Regions from separate parts of the Rahnella sp. CG8 genome, predicted to be linked through region 1. Evidence: predicted binding sites of a transcription regulator. Region 1 holds the regulator's gene; the other holds the start of a gene.
The links. The regulator PhoB, encoded in region 1, activates phosphate uptake and scavenging genes when phosphate is short. The targets are predictions, from matches to a motif close to CTGTCATAAAACTGNCNNAT.
Positions count from the first base shown of each region.

Region 2: the regulator PhoB is predicted to act here: its motif matches at 4,543-4,562, upstream of pitA (inorganic phosphate transporter PitA).

Region 1 covers NZ_JABAED010000004.1:49,752-57,916, forward strand. The annotation lists gene HGO41_RS05150 (ABC transporter permease) at 1-309, opposite strand, end outside; gene HGO41_RS05155 (ABC transporter substrate-binding protein) at 321-1,334, opposite strand; gene sbcC (exonuclease subunit SbcC) at 1,574-4,822, opposite strand; gene sbcD (exonuclease subunit SbcD) at 4,819-6,057, opposite strand; gene phoB (phosphate response regulator transcription factor PhoB) at 6,285-6,974, shown strand; gene phoR (phosphate regulon sensor histidine kinase PhoR) at 6,997-8,165, shown strand, end outside.
Region 2 covers NZ_JABAED010000008.1:50,881-59,045, forward strand. The annotation lists gene prlC (oligopeptidase A) at 1-902, shown strand, start outside; gene rsmJ (16S rRNA (guanine(1516)-N(2))-methyltransferase RsmJ) at 912-1,658, shown strand; gene uspA (universal stress protein UspA) at 1,752-2,192, opposite strand; gene uspB (universal stress protein UspB) at 2,530-2,865, shown strand; gene pitA (inorganic phosphate transporter PitA) at 2,966-4,471, opposite strand; gene HGO41_RS09770 (BaiN/RdsA family NAD(P)/FAD-dependent oxidoreductase) at 4,783-5,985, shown strand; gene HGO41_RS09775 (hypothetical protein) at 6,126-6,434, opposite strand; gene HGO41_RS09780 (methyl-accepting chemotaxis protein) at 6,476-8,131, opposite strand.

The DNA.
Region 1 (8,165 bases):
GGAGCGGAAGAAGTCGATCAGAAATTCCAGGCTGCGGTAAACCTTTTCATTGCTGCCCAAAATTACGCCCAGCGGCACGCCAATTACGGCGGCAAAGGCAAAAGACACCAGCGTGCGGTAAAGGGTTGCGCCGATGTCGGTGCGCATGGACGCGTCGGAAAATGACTGGAACATGTAGCCGATTGTCTCGACCGGCGAGGGCAGAAGCACGGGATTCAGCCATTTTGCGCTGACGGCCAGTTGCCAGAATAAAAACAGCAGTACCGGGCCGACCAGCGGCAGTAACCTTGAAGACCAGCGTGAAGTCATCCTGTTTCTCCTTATCCCTGATAGATCAGCGAAGCGACATCCACCGGCTTGCTGAAGATTTTTCTTTCCGTAAAGACGTCATAAAACTTCTGGAACCATTGCAGGTTGTCGCCTTTCAAATCGGGATACATCACGAAGCCGGGCAGCGGCACTTCTTTGACCAGCGCCGGTTCAATGCTGGTGTAACCGGCGACGTTTTCGCGCGCTTTATCAGGGTGAGCCGCAATGAATTCCACCGCTTTCTGATAAGCGGCAATAAACTTTTTGGTTTCTTCCGGCTTGCTGGCGATAAAACTGGCGTTCAGTGCCGCTGCGCCGCCGAACCACGGGGCGTCGGCGTTGCCGAGCACGTATTTAGAAATAACGCCGGTTTCGAGTGTGCGCGAAAGGTTTTTCATGCGTCCGACAGTGCCGGTCGGTTCGAGCGTATATACGCCGTCAATTTGCCCGGCGGCCAGAGCAGGCGCGTGTTGTCCGACCGGCAGTTCAATGACTGACGGATTAGTGAAGCCATTTTTCTCCAGAATAATTTTTGCCATCGTGACGTTCTGGATCCCCGGACCGCAGGCGATTTTCTTGCCTTTCAGGTCACTGATAGCTTTTGCCGGGCTGTTGAGCGGCACCAGAAATTCATCTAACACCAGCGTATGGTTTGACGGGTTAGAACAGATAATTTTGAACAGACCCGGTGAGGTGATCGCCCCGAGTCCCAGCGCGCCGGTTGCCGTGCCGTTGGCGCAGCCGTGGATCCTGCCGGTGATCATCCCTTCGACAATTTGCTGGGCACTGGCGAATTTAACGCCTTTCACATTCAGCCCGGCTTGTTTAAAAAAGCCCTGTTCCAGTGCCACATACAGCGGCAAACCACCGACAATCGGCCAGTAACCAATACGAATTTCATCGTCGTCGGCTGCAAAAACTGACGTCGGGATCATTCCGCCAAGGGTGGACACTCCGCCGGTAATGGCGAGCCATTTCATCAGCTGGCGACGTTTTTTATCAACTTCAGGTTTGATGTTTTTCATTGGCGGTTCCCTTAGCGGTTATGAGGACGTTGCAACTTGTACTGCAACTTGTATACATAACGTTAAGCACAGGGCGTGCCAGTTCGTTCCGGCAGCGGGAATAAACGTAAATTCAGCAGGTTGAGGAAAAAGCGCGCACTGAACTGGTGCGATTTTTGTGCACGCTTTCACAAAAAGGATCCACCGCAGGGCATGTGGCTAGCAATTTATCTAGCAACCTGCCCGGCGGTGGCGAGGGATCAGACTTTAAATTCACTGCTCAGGCGGCTGACGCCCAGACCGTTCACTTTGGTGACTTTGATTTGTACCGGAATGCGGTCTTTCATTGCTTCGACATGGCTGATCACGCCGATGGTTTTACCCGAGGCATTCAGGCTGTCGAGCGCATCCAGCGCGGTATCCAGCGTGTCGGCATCGAGCGTACCGAAACCTTCGTCGAGGAACAGCGAGTCGATACGGGTTTTATCGCTGACCAGATCGGACAGCGCCAGGGCCAGTGCCAGGCTGACCAGGAAGCTTTCGCCGCCGGATAGCGTGCGGGTATCGCGCACGGCATCGGCCTGCCAGGTATCGACCACTTGCAGTTCCAGCGCATCGCTGGTTTTGCGCTGCAACAGATAACGTCCGTGCAATTTTTCCAGCTGGCGGTTGGCCAGATACACCAGATGATCGAGCGTCAGACCCTGCGCGAATTTACGGAATTTCGCGCCGTCGCTGGAACCAATCATCTGGTTGAGATAACCCCAGTCATCACAGGTTCGCTGCGCCTGCGCAATCTGTGCAATCAGCGTCTGCTGACCATGGTGGCGTTGCTTGTCGCTTTCCAGTTGATTCTTTACTTCGCCCAGACGTTGTTGCAGGACTTTCAGTTGTTGTGCCAGCTCCGCCTGTTGCACCGTCAGGGCGTTAAGATCACTGTCGGTTTCACTCAGATGTGCAGGACGGGCAAGCTGATGTTTTTCGAGCTGCTGACGGGCATCCGCCAGTAATGCCTGCGCCTGTGCCAGTTGTTGTTGCAGATGTTCTTTGCGTTGCTGAAGCTGCTGGCGCAACGCGTCGTCGAGCAGCGCCAGTTTCACTGCGGCTTCATCCGCAAATCCGCTGGCGCTCAATGCCTGCTGCCACGCCTGTTCCACCAGCGTCAGTTGTGCGGCGGTCTGTAACTGTTGCTGCTGCGTACTGGCCAACTGACCGGCCAACTGGTCGCGCAGTTCCTGCGCCTTATGCAGCGCGGTCTGGACATCACTCAGCGCTTGTTCTGTCGCCTGTTGTTGCTGATGTAAGTGCTCGCGAACCTGAGCAACCTGACGCTCTCCGAACAGTTCGAGGCGTCGGGCATTCAGCTCAGAAAGGGATTTTTCACCTTCCGCCAGTTGCTTTTGCAACCGCACGAGGTCTTGCTGAGATTTTGCCTGCATCTCTTCCAGCCGGGTAACGCGCTCTGTCAGCAAGGCGCTTTGCTGCTGCACTTTCTGCTGTGCATTCAGTGCGTCGTTCAGGGCATCTTTGGCCTGTTGCAGGGCCCGCGCCAGCTGTTCGTGCTGGCTCAGTCGCGCCTGCGACTGCTGCTCTTCCTCATCGCGGGCGGTCAGCCATTGCGTGATGTCGGCGGTATCATGCAGCGTAAACGTCAGATTCAGCGGCGCACTGAGTTGTTGCCAGTTCAGGGTATGTGCATTCAGTTGTTGCTGATCCTGCTCAAGCTGAGTTTGCAGCCGTGTTTGTTGCTCTTTCAGGCCTTTAATTTTCGCCGCCAGTTCGATACCGCTGGCTTTTGCTGCATCGAATTCCAGTTGCATTTTCTCGACGCGCTGCGCGGTTTCAGAAGGTTTAACCTCCTGATAATGTTCAATCGCCGGATGTGATGTTGAGCCGCACAGCGGACAGGCTTTGCCGCTTTGCAAATTCGCGCGTTCGGCTTCAAGGCTGACGATCAGCATTTCCTGTTTATGCAGCGCCTTGACGTCGTTCAGATGTTCCAGTTGTTTCTGACATTGCAGACGGATCGCGCCCAGACGCAGTTCTTCTTCGGCCAGCACCGTCTGGTACTGCGCAAAATCTTTATGCTGTTGCTGCACGCGCTGGTTCAGTTGCGGGAAGATTTGCGAGAGTGAAAACAGCTGCTGCCGCACCGGCCGGAGCTGCATGAGTTCGGTTTGACGTTTTTGTAACACTACCTGCGGGTACTGTTTTTCCAGTTCAGCCTGACGTTGTTGTGCAACGTTAAGGGCTTCAGTCAGCGCGGCCTGACGGGTGTGATGCTGGCGGCTTTCCTCATCCAGTTTCTGACGTTCCGCCGTGATTTGCTGCAGCGTCGCGCTATGTTCACCAGCCTGTTTCTGCGACTCGCTGACCGCCTGTTGTGTTTCCACCAGCGATTTGCGCCATTGCGCGATTTCGCTATCCAGTGGCAGGATTTTTTCTTCGATCAGCGTTTGCATCTGGCGCTGTTCTTCCGCCTGTTTCTGCCGCGCAGTGTGCGCCTGTTCCACCGCCAGACTCAGCGGCGTCATCTGTGCAATCTGCTGCTCCTGCTGCTGCGTCAGTTGTATCAGTAATTGCTGAAGGCGCTGCGCGTCATCCTGACAGCGCTGGCGATCATTGAGTAACGGACGCAGTTTTTCTGCCGGTTCGCTGCGCGCCAGTTGCTGTAACTGCGGCGCGGCGGCCAGATTTTCCTGCTCTGCGGCGGTCAGTTGTTGCTGAGACTGCTGCTGTTTTTGCTGCACCTGCTGCCACTGTTGCAGCCAGTTCAGATCCTGCTGGCGCTGCTGCGCCTGCTGACTGAGGCTGATTTCCTGCGCGTTCAGTTCAGCACGTTGTGCTTCGAGCGTCTGGCGCTGTTCTTCGCTGAGCAGTTCGATTCCGGCCATACGCTGATGCAGACCGTCCAGCGCAATACGCGCTTCTTTATGTTGCTCAAACACGCGTTGAGAAAGCAGACCGTAAATTTCGGTGCCGGTCAGTTCTTCCAGCAGTTCGGCGCGGTCATTGGCATCGGCATTCAGGAATGCGGCAAATTGCCCCTGAGACAGCATCATGGATTTGGTGAAACGACCGAAATCCAGCCCGGTCAGTGTGGCGATGGCATCGAGTTTATCGCGCACTTTATCCGCCAGAATTTTGCCGTCGGCCAGTAACGCCAGCTCGACTTTCGGTGCCTGCAGATTTCCGTCAGGGGAATTTTTGGCGCGGCGCTGGCTCCAGAAAGCGCGGTAACCCACACCTTTGACTTCAAACTCCACTTCGGCCAGCGATTCTGCGGTGTGGCGGGTCATCAGTTCATTCTGGCTTGGTGTAATGTTCAGCCGTGGCGTCTGATGATAAAGCGCCAGACAAATGGCATCGAGCAGGGTGGTTTTCCCCGCGCCGGTCGGGCCGGTGATGGCGAATAATCCGTTGCTGGCAAACGGCTCGGCGGTGAAATCAATTTTCCATTCGCCTTCCAGCGAGTTCAGGTTTTTTAAACGCAGGCTGAGAATTTTCATTGTGCGCTGTCCTCCGCGTTCTGACCGTTGGTAACCTGTTCAACCACCTGCGCAAACAACGTGCGCATCCGAGCCTGACGCGGCTCGTCAGGGGCCGGTTCCAGCGCCAGTCGTCGTTCAAACACGTCGCTGACGCTCAGTTCGCTGAGGGTTTCTTTTTCCTGCTGCTCAATACTGTTGATGCGCTGTTCTTTGCTGCGGCGTAACAGCACGACTTCTACCGGCAGATCTTCCGTCAGCGCCTGAATGCGTCGCTGGATGTCGCTGAGATAATCCTGGGTGGAGACTTCAATATCGAGCCACACCGGTTTGGCCGGATCACCGCCTTCGAACTGTGCCAGTTGGTGTTCAATCTCCACCAGCGAGCCTTTGATTATCTGCATCGGCTGGAAAACCGGGATTTCCAGTGTGTCGATGGCGTTGAGCGTCGCACCATCAAAATCAAGTAAGTACACACTTTTAGCTTTGCTCAGTTCGTCAAAACTCAGGGCAATCGGCGAGCCGCTGTAACGGATATGTTCGGTTTTGGCGACGCATTGTGCACGGTGAATATGACCCAGTGCCACATAATCGACCGGCGGAAAGGCCTGCGCCGGAAACGCATCGAGCGTACCTATATAGATGTCGCGCACGGAATCAGAGGTACTGACACCGACAGTCGTCAGATGGCCGGTCGCAATAATAGGCAGCGGCATGCCCAGTTCGTCACGTCTGGCCTGCGCAGCCTGCCAGAGCGCGTCATAATGCGCGGCGATGGCTTCCTGCAATGCCAGTTGCTTGTCGCTGCCGGACTGTCCCGCCTGGCTGGCGAGCAGATCACGCGGGCGTAAAAACGGGATAGCGCACAGTATCGCGCCGGGTTTCCCGTCACGCTGACTGAGCACTAAAATCTGTTCAGAAAGGTTTTCACCGACGGTGGCAATCACCCGCGTATTCAGGCAGGAAAGGAGCTCGCGCGATTCATTGAGCGTGGCGACAGAATCGTGGTTACCAGCCAGCACCACCAGCTGGCAGCCGGTTTGCTGTAATTCCACCACGAAGCGGTTATACAATTCGCGGGCATAACTGGGTGGGGAACCCGTGTCGAAAATATCGCCCGCGACAATCACGGCGTCGACCTGATGTTGTTGCACCTGACCGGTCAGCCAGCGCAAAAATGCCTGATGTTCGGCTGCACGGCTTTTAGTGAAAAAGTACTGGCCTAGGTGCCAGTCTGACGTGTGGATCAGGCGCATGAGACTCCCGTATGAACCCTGGATGACGACAATGGGGTAAAGTATAAACGTCGGCAGGGGAAGCTGTCCCCGATAAATCAGACCAATTTCAGCAAGATGGCCGAAAATTATCTGTCATAGTTGACTGTAATGAACCATTCTTTTCATTCATAAATCTGTCACAAAACTGACGCATAATGGCGCCCGCAATCAAATAAAAGATCGCTAACCTATTGGCAGGACCTACGATGGCTAGACGTATATTGGTGGTTGAAGACGAAGCTCCAATCCGTGAAATGGTGTGTTTTGTACTGGAACAAAATGGCTATCAGGCCGTAGAAGCTGAGGATTTTGATTCAGCGATTGGGCAGCTTGTTGAACCTTACCCTGAACTGATCCTGCTTGACTGGATGTTACCTGGCGGTTCCGGTATTCAGTTTATTAAGCATCTTAAACGTGAGGCACTGACCCGCGAAATTCCGGTGATGATGCTGACCGCACGCGGTGAAGAAGAAGATCGGGTGCGCGGCCTTGAAGTGGGTGCCGATGATTACATCACTAAACCGTTTTCTCCGAAAGAACTGGTTGCCCGCATTAAAGCCGTGATGCGTCGCATCTCGCCAATGGCGGTGGAAGAAGTGATCGACATGCAGGGTTTAAGCCTGGATCCGTCGTCTCACCGGGTGATGGCCAACGAGCAGGCGCTCGATATGGGGCCGACCGAATTTAAGTTATTACACTTCTTTATGACCCATTCCGAACGTGTATACAGCCGCGAACAGTTGCTCAATAACGTCTGGGGCACTAACGTTTATGTGGAAGATCGCACGGTTGACGTGCATATTCGTCGTTTACGTAAGGCGCTGGAAACCAGTGGACATGACAGAATGATCCAGACTGTTCGTGGTACCGGATACCGTTTTTCAACGCGTTATTGAGCCCTCACAGCGGAGAATCTGTGTGCTAGAACGTTTGTCATGGAAACGACTGGCGGGTGAATTGTTTCTCTTTTGCCTGCCAGCGTTAATTCTCGGTATCTTCGTCGGCCATTTCGGCTGGCTCCTCCTGGTGTCGCTGATGGCGGCACTGGGCTGGAATTATTACAACCAGCTTAAACTCTCTCACTGGCTGTGGCTCGACCGCAGCATTACGCCACCGAATGGGCGCTGGAGCTGGGAGCCGCTGTTTTACGGGCTGAACCAGATGCAGATACGCAACCGGCGTCGCCGTCGGGAATTAGGTCAGCTCATCAAACGTTTTCGCAGCGGTGCCGAATCGCTGCCGGATGCCGTGGTGCTGACGACTGAAGATGGCAATATTTTCTGGTGTAACGGACTGGCGCAGGATTTGCTCGGTTTCCGCTGGCCGGAAGATAACGGGCAACATATCTTCAACCTGCTGCGTTATCCGGAATTCCGGCTGTGGATCCAGACCCGCGATTTCAGCCGGGCGCTGAATTTACAACTCAATAATGAGCATTATGTCGAGTTTCGCGTCATGCCTTATTCCGAAGGACAACTGCTGATGGTGGCACGCGACGTGACCCAGATGCGTCAGCTTGAAGGCGCACGGCGTAACTTCTTCGCTAACGTCAGTCATGAACTGAGAACCCCATTGACGGTATTGCAGGGGTATCTGGAAATGATGGAAGACGCCAAGCTGGAAGAGCCTTTCCGCACTAAAGCGCTGGATACCATGCAGGAACAGACGCGGCGGATGGACGGGCTGGTGAAGCAGCTGCTGACGCTGTCGAAAATCGAAGCCTCAGCGAATATTGATTTGCACGAGAAAGTCGATATTCCGGTGATGCTCGGCATGCTCGAACGTGAAGTGCAAACGTTAAGCAACGGCAGGCATGAAGTGGTGTTTCGCGTAAACGACAAGCTGAAGGTCTTTGGTAATGAAGATCAACTGCGCAGCGCGGTGTCGAACCTGGTGTATAACGCGGTTAACCACACGCCAGCGGGGACACGGATTGAAGTCAGCTGGCAACAAACGCCGCATGGCGCACAGTTCCAGATCAGCGACAACGGACCGGGCATTGCGCCGCAGCACCTGCCGCGCCTGACCGAACGTTTCTACCGCGTCGATAAAGCCCGTTCACGTCAGACCGGCGGCAGCGGACTGGG
Region 2 (8,165 bases), on a different contig from region 1:
GTAAAGACGTAGAAACCTGGCATAAAGACGTGCGTTTCTTCGACCTGTTCGATGAAACCGGCGACCTGCGCGGCAGCTTCTATCTCGACCTGTATGCCCGCGAACACAAACGCGGTGGCGCATGGATGAACGACTGCGTTGGCAGCATGCGTAAAGCCGACGGCGAACTGCAAAAACCGGTCGCGTACCTGACCTGTAACTTTAACGGTCCGGTCGGCAACAAACCGGCGCTGTTTACCCATAACGAAGTCACGACGCTGTTCCATGAATTCGGTCACGGCCTGCATCATATGCTGACCCGCATCGACACGCCGGGAGTCGCCGGTATTGCCGGTGTGCCGTGGGATGCCGTCGAGCTGCCAAGCCAGTTTATGGAAAACTGGTGCTGGGAGCCGGACGCACTGGCGTTCATCTCCGGTCATTTCGAAACCGGCGAACCGTTGCCGAAAGAGATGCTGGATAAAATGCTGGCGGCGAAAAACTATCAGGCGGCGTTGTTTATCCTGCGTCAGCTGGAATTCGGCCTGTTCGATTTCCGTATGCATGCGGAATACGACCCGGCTAAAGGCGCGCAAATCCTGCAAACGCTGGCTGAAATCAAGAAACAGGTTGCCGTGGTGCCGTCACCTTCATGGGGCCGGTTCCCGCATGCCTTCAGCCACATCTTTGCAGGCGGTTATGCGGCCGGTTACTACAGCTATCTGTGGGCGGAAGTGCTGTCTGCAGATGCCTATTCCCGCTTTGAAGAAGAAGGGATTTTCAACCGCGAAACCGGTCAGTCGTTCCTGGATAACATTCTGTCGCGCGGCGGTTCCGAAGAGCCTATGGAGCTGTTCAAACGCTTCCGCGGGCGTGAGCCGCAGCTGGATGCTATGCTGCGCCACTACGGAATCAAAGGATAACCTCTGCCTGTGAGTGTGTGTTTACTGTGTGAAGAAGGCGCCGATGAAGGCGCCTTATCTGTTCTGGCGCAGCGCTGGAATCTGACGTCTGACCCGGATGCTGTGATGGCACTGGTGCTGACGCCTGAACGTCTGGAATTACGTAAACGTGATGAGCCGAAACTCGGCGCGATTTATGTCGATTTTGTCGGCGGCACGATGGCGCATCGTCGCAAATTTGGCGGCGGGCGCGGTGAAGCGGTGGCCAAAGCTGTCGGCATCAAGGGGCGCTATCTGCCGGATGTCGTCGACGCGACCGCCGGGCTGGGCCGCGATGCGTTTGTGCTGGCTTCTCTGGGTTGCAAAGTGCGGATGCTGGAACGTAATCCGGTGGTCGCGGCACTGCTTGATGACGGGCTGGCGCGGGGTTATCGCGATGCAGAAATTGGCCCGTGGCTGCGCGAGCGTATGACGCTGCTGCACGTCTCAAGCCTGACGGCGCTTGCTGAGCTTTCGCCAAAGCCGGAAGTGGTGTATCTCGACCCGATGTATCCGCACAAACAGAAAAGTGCGCTGGTGAAGAAAGAGATGCGCGTGTTTCAGGGACTGGTTGGCCCGGACGAAGATGCCGATGGCCTGCTGGAACCGGCACGCCGTTTAGCGACCAAACGTATTGTGGTGAAACGCCCGGATTATGCGCCGCCGATGGCCGACATCCCCGCACAGGCCGCCGTGGTGACCAAGAGCCACCGGTTTGATATCTATACGCCGTTATAGAAAGCCGCTGCTGTAACGTCTTTCCACTACTGTCATAAAAAAAAGCCCGCAGGTGAAAACCTGCGGGCTTTTTTAAATTAACAACAACGCCTCTTATTCTTCTTCTTCCTCATCGCGCAACGGCACGATCAGCATGTCGATATGAACGGTGTTGATTAGCTGGCGTGCGGAGGACATCAGTTTGCTCCAGAAATCCTGGTGATGGCCGCACAGTACTAAGTCCATGCCATATTTGTTGATGGCATCCACCAGCACCTGCGCTAAATCACCGCTGCCGCTCAGGGTTTCTGAAATCGGATAGCCGGCATTTTGCGACAGTTCGTTCAACGCGTGATGCGTTTCTTCGGAAATACGTTTCTGCATGTCACCCAGATTAACGTCGATCAGACCGGTATACAGGTCTGAATAGTTTACATCAACGTGGATCAGGGACACTTTGGCGTTATACGGACGCGCCATGGAAACGGCTTTCTCGACCAGAACTTTGCTCTCCGGTGACAAGTCCACAGCAATAAGTATGTGTTTGTAAGCCATAAGAAAACTCCTTCCATAAGTCGGTTAATAGCAATATCAGCATCATGCAAAACTCATGACTTCAGTATAGCGCCAAAAGGGTTAAATAAATCAAGCATACAGATCCCATTTCCGTTTCCGGCTATGTATAGATATAAATAATATGAACAGTTACGGATTCGTTTCCTACACTGAATAATGCAGGCGTCTCCTGTTTTGGCAATCTTCTGTGATAGGGCAAGAGGGCGGGCGAACGTAGCCCGGGGGTGTGAAATTGCGGAAAGGCAGGGCGAAACGCCGGGTGTGTGCCAGCACGACGGGCGCATTGCGCGGTGTCAGTTCGCCTTGAGGGGGAATCATGATCAGTCCCGTTGCGCTGTTTTGGGCTTTATGTTTTGTGTGTGTAGTGAATATGCTGCGCTATTACTCTTCTTTGCGCGCATTGCTGGTGGTTCTGCGAGGGTGTGATCCGCTGCTGTATCAGTACGTTGATGGAGGAGGATTTTTTACGTCTCACGGTCAGCCCAGCAAGCAAATAAGGTTGGTACGCTATATTTATGCTCAGCGCTACGTTGAACATCACGATCCTGAGTTTATTCGCCGTTGTGAACGGGTTCGCGGTCAGTTTATCCTGACAACAGCATTGGTCGGTTTAATATTAATCAGTATGTTAGCCATGCTGATTTGGTATTAGAAACGGAAAGAAACGCGAGGGAGGATGCGTGAAAAAGGAAACAAAAAAGGCGACCTGCTGAGCAAGGTCGCCTTTTTATTTCATGCCGGTCAGACAATCATCAGATCAGCTTCAGTGCAATCCAGTACAGGACACCGGAAAGCACAATCGACACAGGCAGGGTTAAGACCCACGCCATCGCGATGTTTTTCACGGTTTTCGACTGCACACCGCCACCATCGACAATCATGGTTCCTGCGACCGCAGAAGACAGCACGTGCGTGGTGGATACCGGCATGCCGGTATAGCTGGCTACGCCGATGGAGACCGCCGCCGTGAGCTGTGCAGACAGACCCTGTGCGTAAGTCATGCCTTTCTTACCAATCTTCTCACCGATAGTGGTTGCGACACGTTTCCAGCCAATCATCGTACCCAGCGCCAGTGCCAGTGCCACAGCGATAATGATCCAGATAGGCGCGTATTCAACGGTTTGCAGAATGTCTGTTTTCAGCTCGCCGAGGAAGCGTTTGTCTGCAGGAGAGGTTTCCGGCAGCTTGGCCACTTTATCCGCAGTATCAGAAACACACATCAGCAGGCGACGCATATGGCTGCGTTCTTCCGGTGCCAGGTCGCTGTAAGACTGAAGATTGGTCAGCAGGGTTTGCGCGCGGCCGATAGCGTCAAGTGCGTGGCTGCTGTCGCAGTGGAACACTTTAGGCTCATCGGTCGGTGCGATATTGACGTCCGGTGCCGGCACTATTGGCGTCTGTGCAACCACGTGCGGCACGGCATCAACATGTTGCTGATAATACTGGCCGAGGTGTGTCACGGCGTCGCGGGTACGGGTAATGTCGTAACCGGTCGCGTTCATATTCACCACAAAACCGGCTGGCGCCACGCCAATCAGCACCAGCATGATCAGACCGATACCCTTCTGACCATCGTTAGCGCCGTGAGAGAAACTCACGCCGATAGCCGACAGAATCAGACCGGTACGTGTCCAGAATGGCGGTTTTTTCTTGCCGTCTTTCTTCTCACGTTCCGCGGGTGTCAGGTGGATACGGGCATGTTTCTTATTGCCACTCCAGTAACGGCGCAGCAGGAAAATCATGGTACCGGCGATAATCATCCCGACCAGCGGAGAGATAATCAGCGAAGCAAAAATACCAATCATTTTAGGGATGTTTAACGCATCGACCACAGAGGTGTGAGTCATTAATGCATTGGTCAGCCCTACGCCAATGATGGCGCCGATAAGGGTGTGGGAGCTGGACGCCGGCAGGCCGAAATACCAGGTACCGAGGTTCCAGATGATCGCGGCCAGTAACATAGAGAACACCATGGCAAGGCCATGAGCAGAACCCACATTGAGCAGCAAATCGGTTGGCAGTAAATGAACGATGGCATAGGCCACACTCAAACCACCGAGCAGGACGCCAAAGAAGTTAAATACCCCTGCCATCACGACCGCTAATTGCGAACGCATTGCCCGGGTATAGATGACGGTTGCCACTGCGTTGGCCGTATCATGAAAACCGTTAATGGCTTCATAGAACAGAACAAACAGTAACGCGAGAATCAATAACGAACCGGTATGAATATCCAATCCGGCAAATAGATGCAGCATAATTGTTACGCCAGTTAGTGGTCATGAACGCCGCGCATTATCTGCGAGAACAGGGGGACGGGAAAAGGAAAATATGACATTTTTTTGACTAAAAACAGTTCAATGTTTGGCTTTATTTCAATTAAGTATTTATCTATCAATATGTTATTCCTCCTTTGAACGCAGAAACATTTACTTACGACGTCCGGCAAGCAGTCTGTCTGGCTGGTTTAACAGCCCTCCGTCCCTTACAATCCGCGACTCAAAGCCCCGGTTAACAGGGCAAACCTTATCTAAAACGTAGTTGAATTTCCGGAAAAGAGAGGCCAAAAGTGGAACAGGTTGATGTGGTAGTCATTGGTGCAGGTGCGGCAGGCATGTTCTGCGCAGCACAGGCCGGACAGGGTGGCTGCCGTGTTCTGCTGCTGGATAACGGCAAAAAAACCGGGCGAAAAATTCTGATGTCAGGCGGCGGACGCTGCAATTTCACCAACCTTTATGCCGAACCCGCTGCCTATCTTTCCGAAAACCCGCATTTCTGTAAATCCGCGCTGGCGCGTTACACCCAGTGGGATTTCATCGATATGGTCAACCGTTACGGCATCGCCTGGCACGAGAAAACGCTCGGGCAGCTATTCTGCGACGACTCGGCGCAGCAAATCGTCACCATGCTCGATAAAGAATGCGAGCAGGGCAATGTCGATGTGCGCTTGCGCAGCGAGATTTCCGACGTGCAGAAAACCGAAAATGGCTTTGTTATCAAAGTGAATGGCTCAACTGTAAGCACTCACTCACTTGTTATTGCCAGCGGCGGGCTTTCCATGCCAGGGCTGGGCGCGACACCCTTCGGTTACCGTCTGGCGGAACAGTTTGGCCTGAAAGTACTGCCGACCCGCGCCGGTCTGGTGCCATTTACCCTGCACAAGCCGCTGCTCGATCACTTGCAGACGCTTTCCGGGGTGTCAGTCCCGGCGGTGCTTACTGCTGAAGACGGCACTGTCTTCCGTGAAAGCATTCTTTTTACCCATCGTGGCATGTCCGGCCCGGCCGTTTTACAGCTTTCCAGTTACTGGCAGCCTGGCGAGTTTGTGAGCGTTAACTTACTTCCTGATGTCGATCTGGCGGCGTTTCTGAATGCACAGCGTCAGGAACACCCAAATCAGAGTCTGAAAAACACGCTGGCGATGCAACTGCCGAAGCGTCTGGTCGAATGCCTGCAAACGCTGGGGCAGTTGCCGGACGTGACACTGAAACAGCTGAACGTGCCGCAGCAGGCCGAACTGGTTGAGCAACTGCAAAACTGGCAGGTACAGCCGAACGGCACCGAAGGTTACCGCACGGCGGAAGTCACACTCGGCGGCGTCGATACCAAAGAATTATCTTCAAAAACGATGGCGGCAGCGAAAGTCCCCGGCCTGTATTTTATCGGCGAAGTGGTGGATGTGACCGGCTGGCTGGGCGGATACAATTTCCAGTGGGCATGGAGCTCGGCGTGGGCATGTGCGCAGGATCTGGTGGCTGTTCGTGGCAGTTAACACTCTTCATCCCGTACCCGTCATCATGAGGTGCTGTCTGCGCGGTGAATTAAAAATCCCCCTGAAGGAGCAAGTGATCCTTCAGGGGAAAGATTAAAAAATACCCCGTGCCGCGTTACCGTATCCCCGGTAACACATTCTCAGGACAAAAAACCTTTCAAATTTTCCAGCATGTTGGTCATCATGCCGAAGGCCATATTTACGCTGTGAATGCTGTAATACAGCGTAATATCATTGCGCATCAGGTATGTTTCAAAACGCTTATCTGCCAGCACCGCCTGAACTTCCAGACTGCGATCGCGAAAATGGCGGCAGTTATTAATGTACAAATCCAGCGACCGGTATTCTCCCGTAGCAAGCTGATTCACCAGCGCCGCCATCTGTTCGAAGCTCTCTACCAGCGCCCTGTGTTTTTCCAGATGGCCGGTATGCTCCTGAAGATTTTCCATAATGACGTTCTCCCGGTAATAAGACGACGGTAAAAGCCTGATCAGAAGCTTTGCCAGTCGGCCTCATTGGCTGAGAGTGCCCCCGGCTTTTCCTTGCGTGGAAGGGCACCAAGTGCCTGCGCCGGTTTTGCCAGGGACTGATGCTGAGCCGTGGCGTTGCTGAGGTGGAATTCGCCGACCAGTCTCGCCAGGCCATCCGCCTGATCCTGCAACGAGCGCGAGGCTGAAGAGGCTTCTTCAACCAGCGCGGCGTTCTGCTGGGTCACGTCATCCATCTGATTGACCGCCTGATGCACCTGAGAAATTCCCTGACTCTGTTCTGTTGCCGCTGCGGCAATCTCGTTGACCAAATCAGTCACCTGACGGATGGCATTACCCATGGAGTTCATGTTCTCGCCGACATCGCCCGCCTGATGGGCACCGGCTTCGATCAGGCTGTAGGAAAGGTCGATCAGTTCTTTTATCTCACGCGCGGCGGTGGTCGAACGTTGTGAAAGATTTCTGACTTCACCGGCAACAACAGCAAAGCCTTTACCGTGCTCACCGGCTCGTGCCGCTTCTACGGCAGCATTTAACGCCAGAATATTGGTCTGGAAGGCGATGCCTTCGATAAGCGTGATGATCTCAGTGACTTTGCGCGAACTGCTGCGGATATCACCCATCGTACCCAGCATCGTCTCAAGTGATGATGCACTTTTCTCCGACAGCGCATTCATGTTACCCGCCAGCTGGCTGGCCTGGCGCGTGTTGTCAGCCGTCTGGCGAACCGTTTCACTGAGCTCGGTCATGCTGGCGGCCGTTTGTTCCAGAGAGGCCGCTTGCTGCTCGGTGCGCGAGGAGAGATCTTCGTTACCGGCCGCGATTTGTGCCGAGGCGCTGCTGACGGACTGGGAAGCCGCGCTCACAGACAGCAGCGCTCCGGATACGCGTTGCATCAGGTTGTTGAACGCGCGGGCCATGTTGCCCACTTCATCATGACGGCTGTCATCGGCGCTCACTGTCAGATCAAGCCGCTCGCTGGCAACGGCCATAATCCCCCCGATGTCCAGCAGGCTTTTTCGTACCCGACGGATGGTGGCCAGTGCAAGGGATCCCAACAGCAGGATAATGATCGTTACGCTGCCGCCCATTCCCCACAGTGTGGTGCTGAAAATGCTGTGGTTGGTGGCCCGCAGCTCCTCACCAATGTTGATATTTAAGGTAAGCTGCTTTCGGTAATCGGAGATGAGCTGACGGATAGCCCCGCCGATGCTGTCATCGCCCTCAATCATTGCCAGAGTGACCTCGTCCTGATGCGCCCGTGAAGAGGTCAGAAAGGCGGGAAGCGCCTCCTCCACTTTACGAATATTGTCGAAAGCCACGTGCGTCAGCCTTTCATCTTCAGCATCTGAGATGTCGTGCTGCAGATAATAATCTGTCAGCGTTTTTAACCCGGTAATCTGCTGCTGAATGCGGGTTTCTACTTCAGGCATTTTGCTGTTATCAGTCTGGCTCTGATGTTTATAGAGGGTGAGAGAAAGCTTATTGCTTTGATCAATAAGATTATTGAGATCCTTAATTGAAGGGATCGTATTGACCTGAACATATTCAAACCGGTTCTGGAAACCCGAAATCAACATGATCGCGACGATGCCCATTGTGATAAGGGCCGCAGAAAGCAGCGAGAACGTCAGTAAAAGACGCTGTGTGATGTTCATATTTTCCCCTGATTTTAAAAGTCCCGCCTTCAGG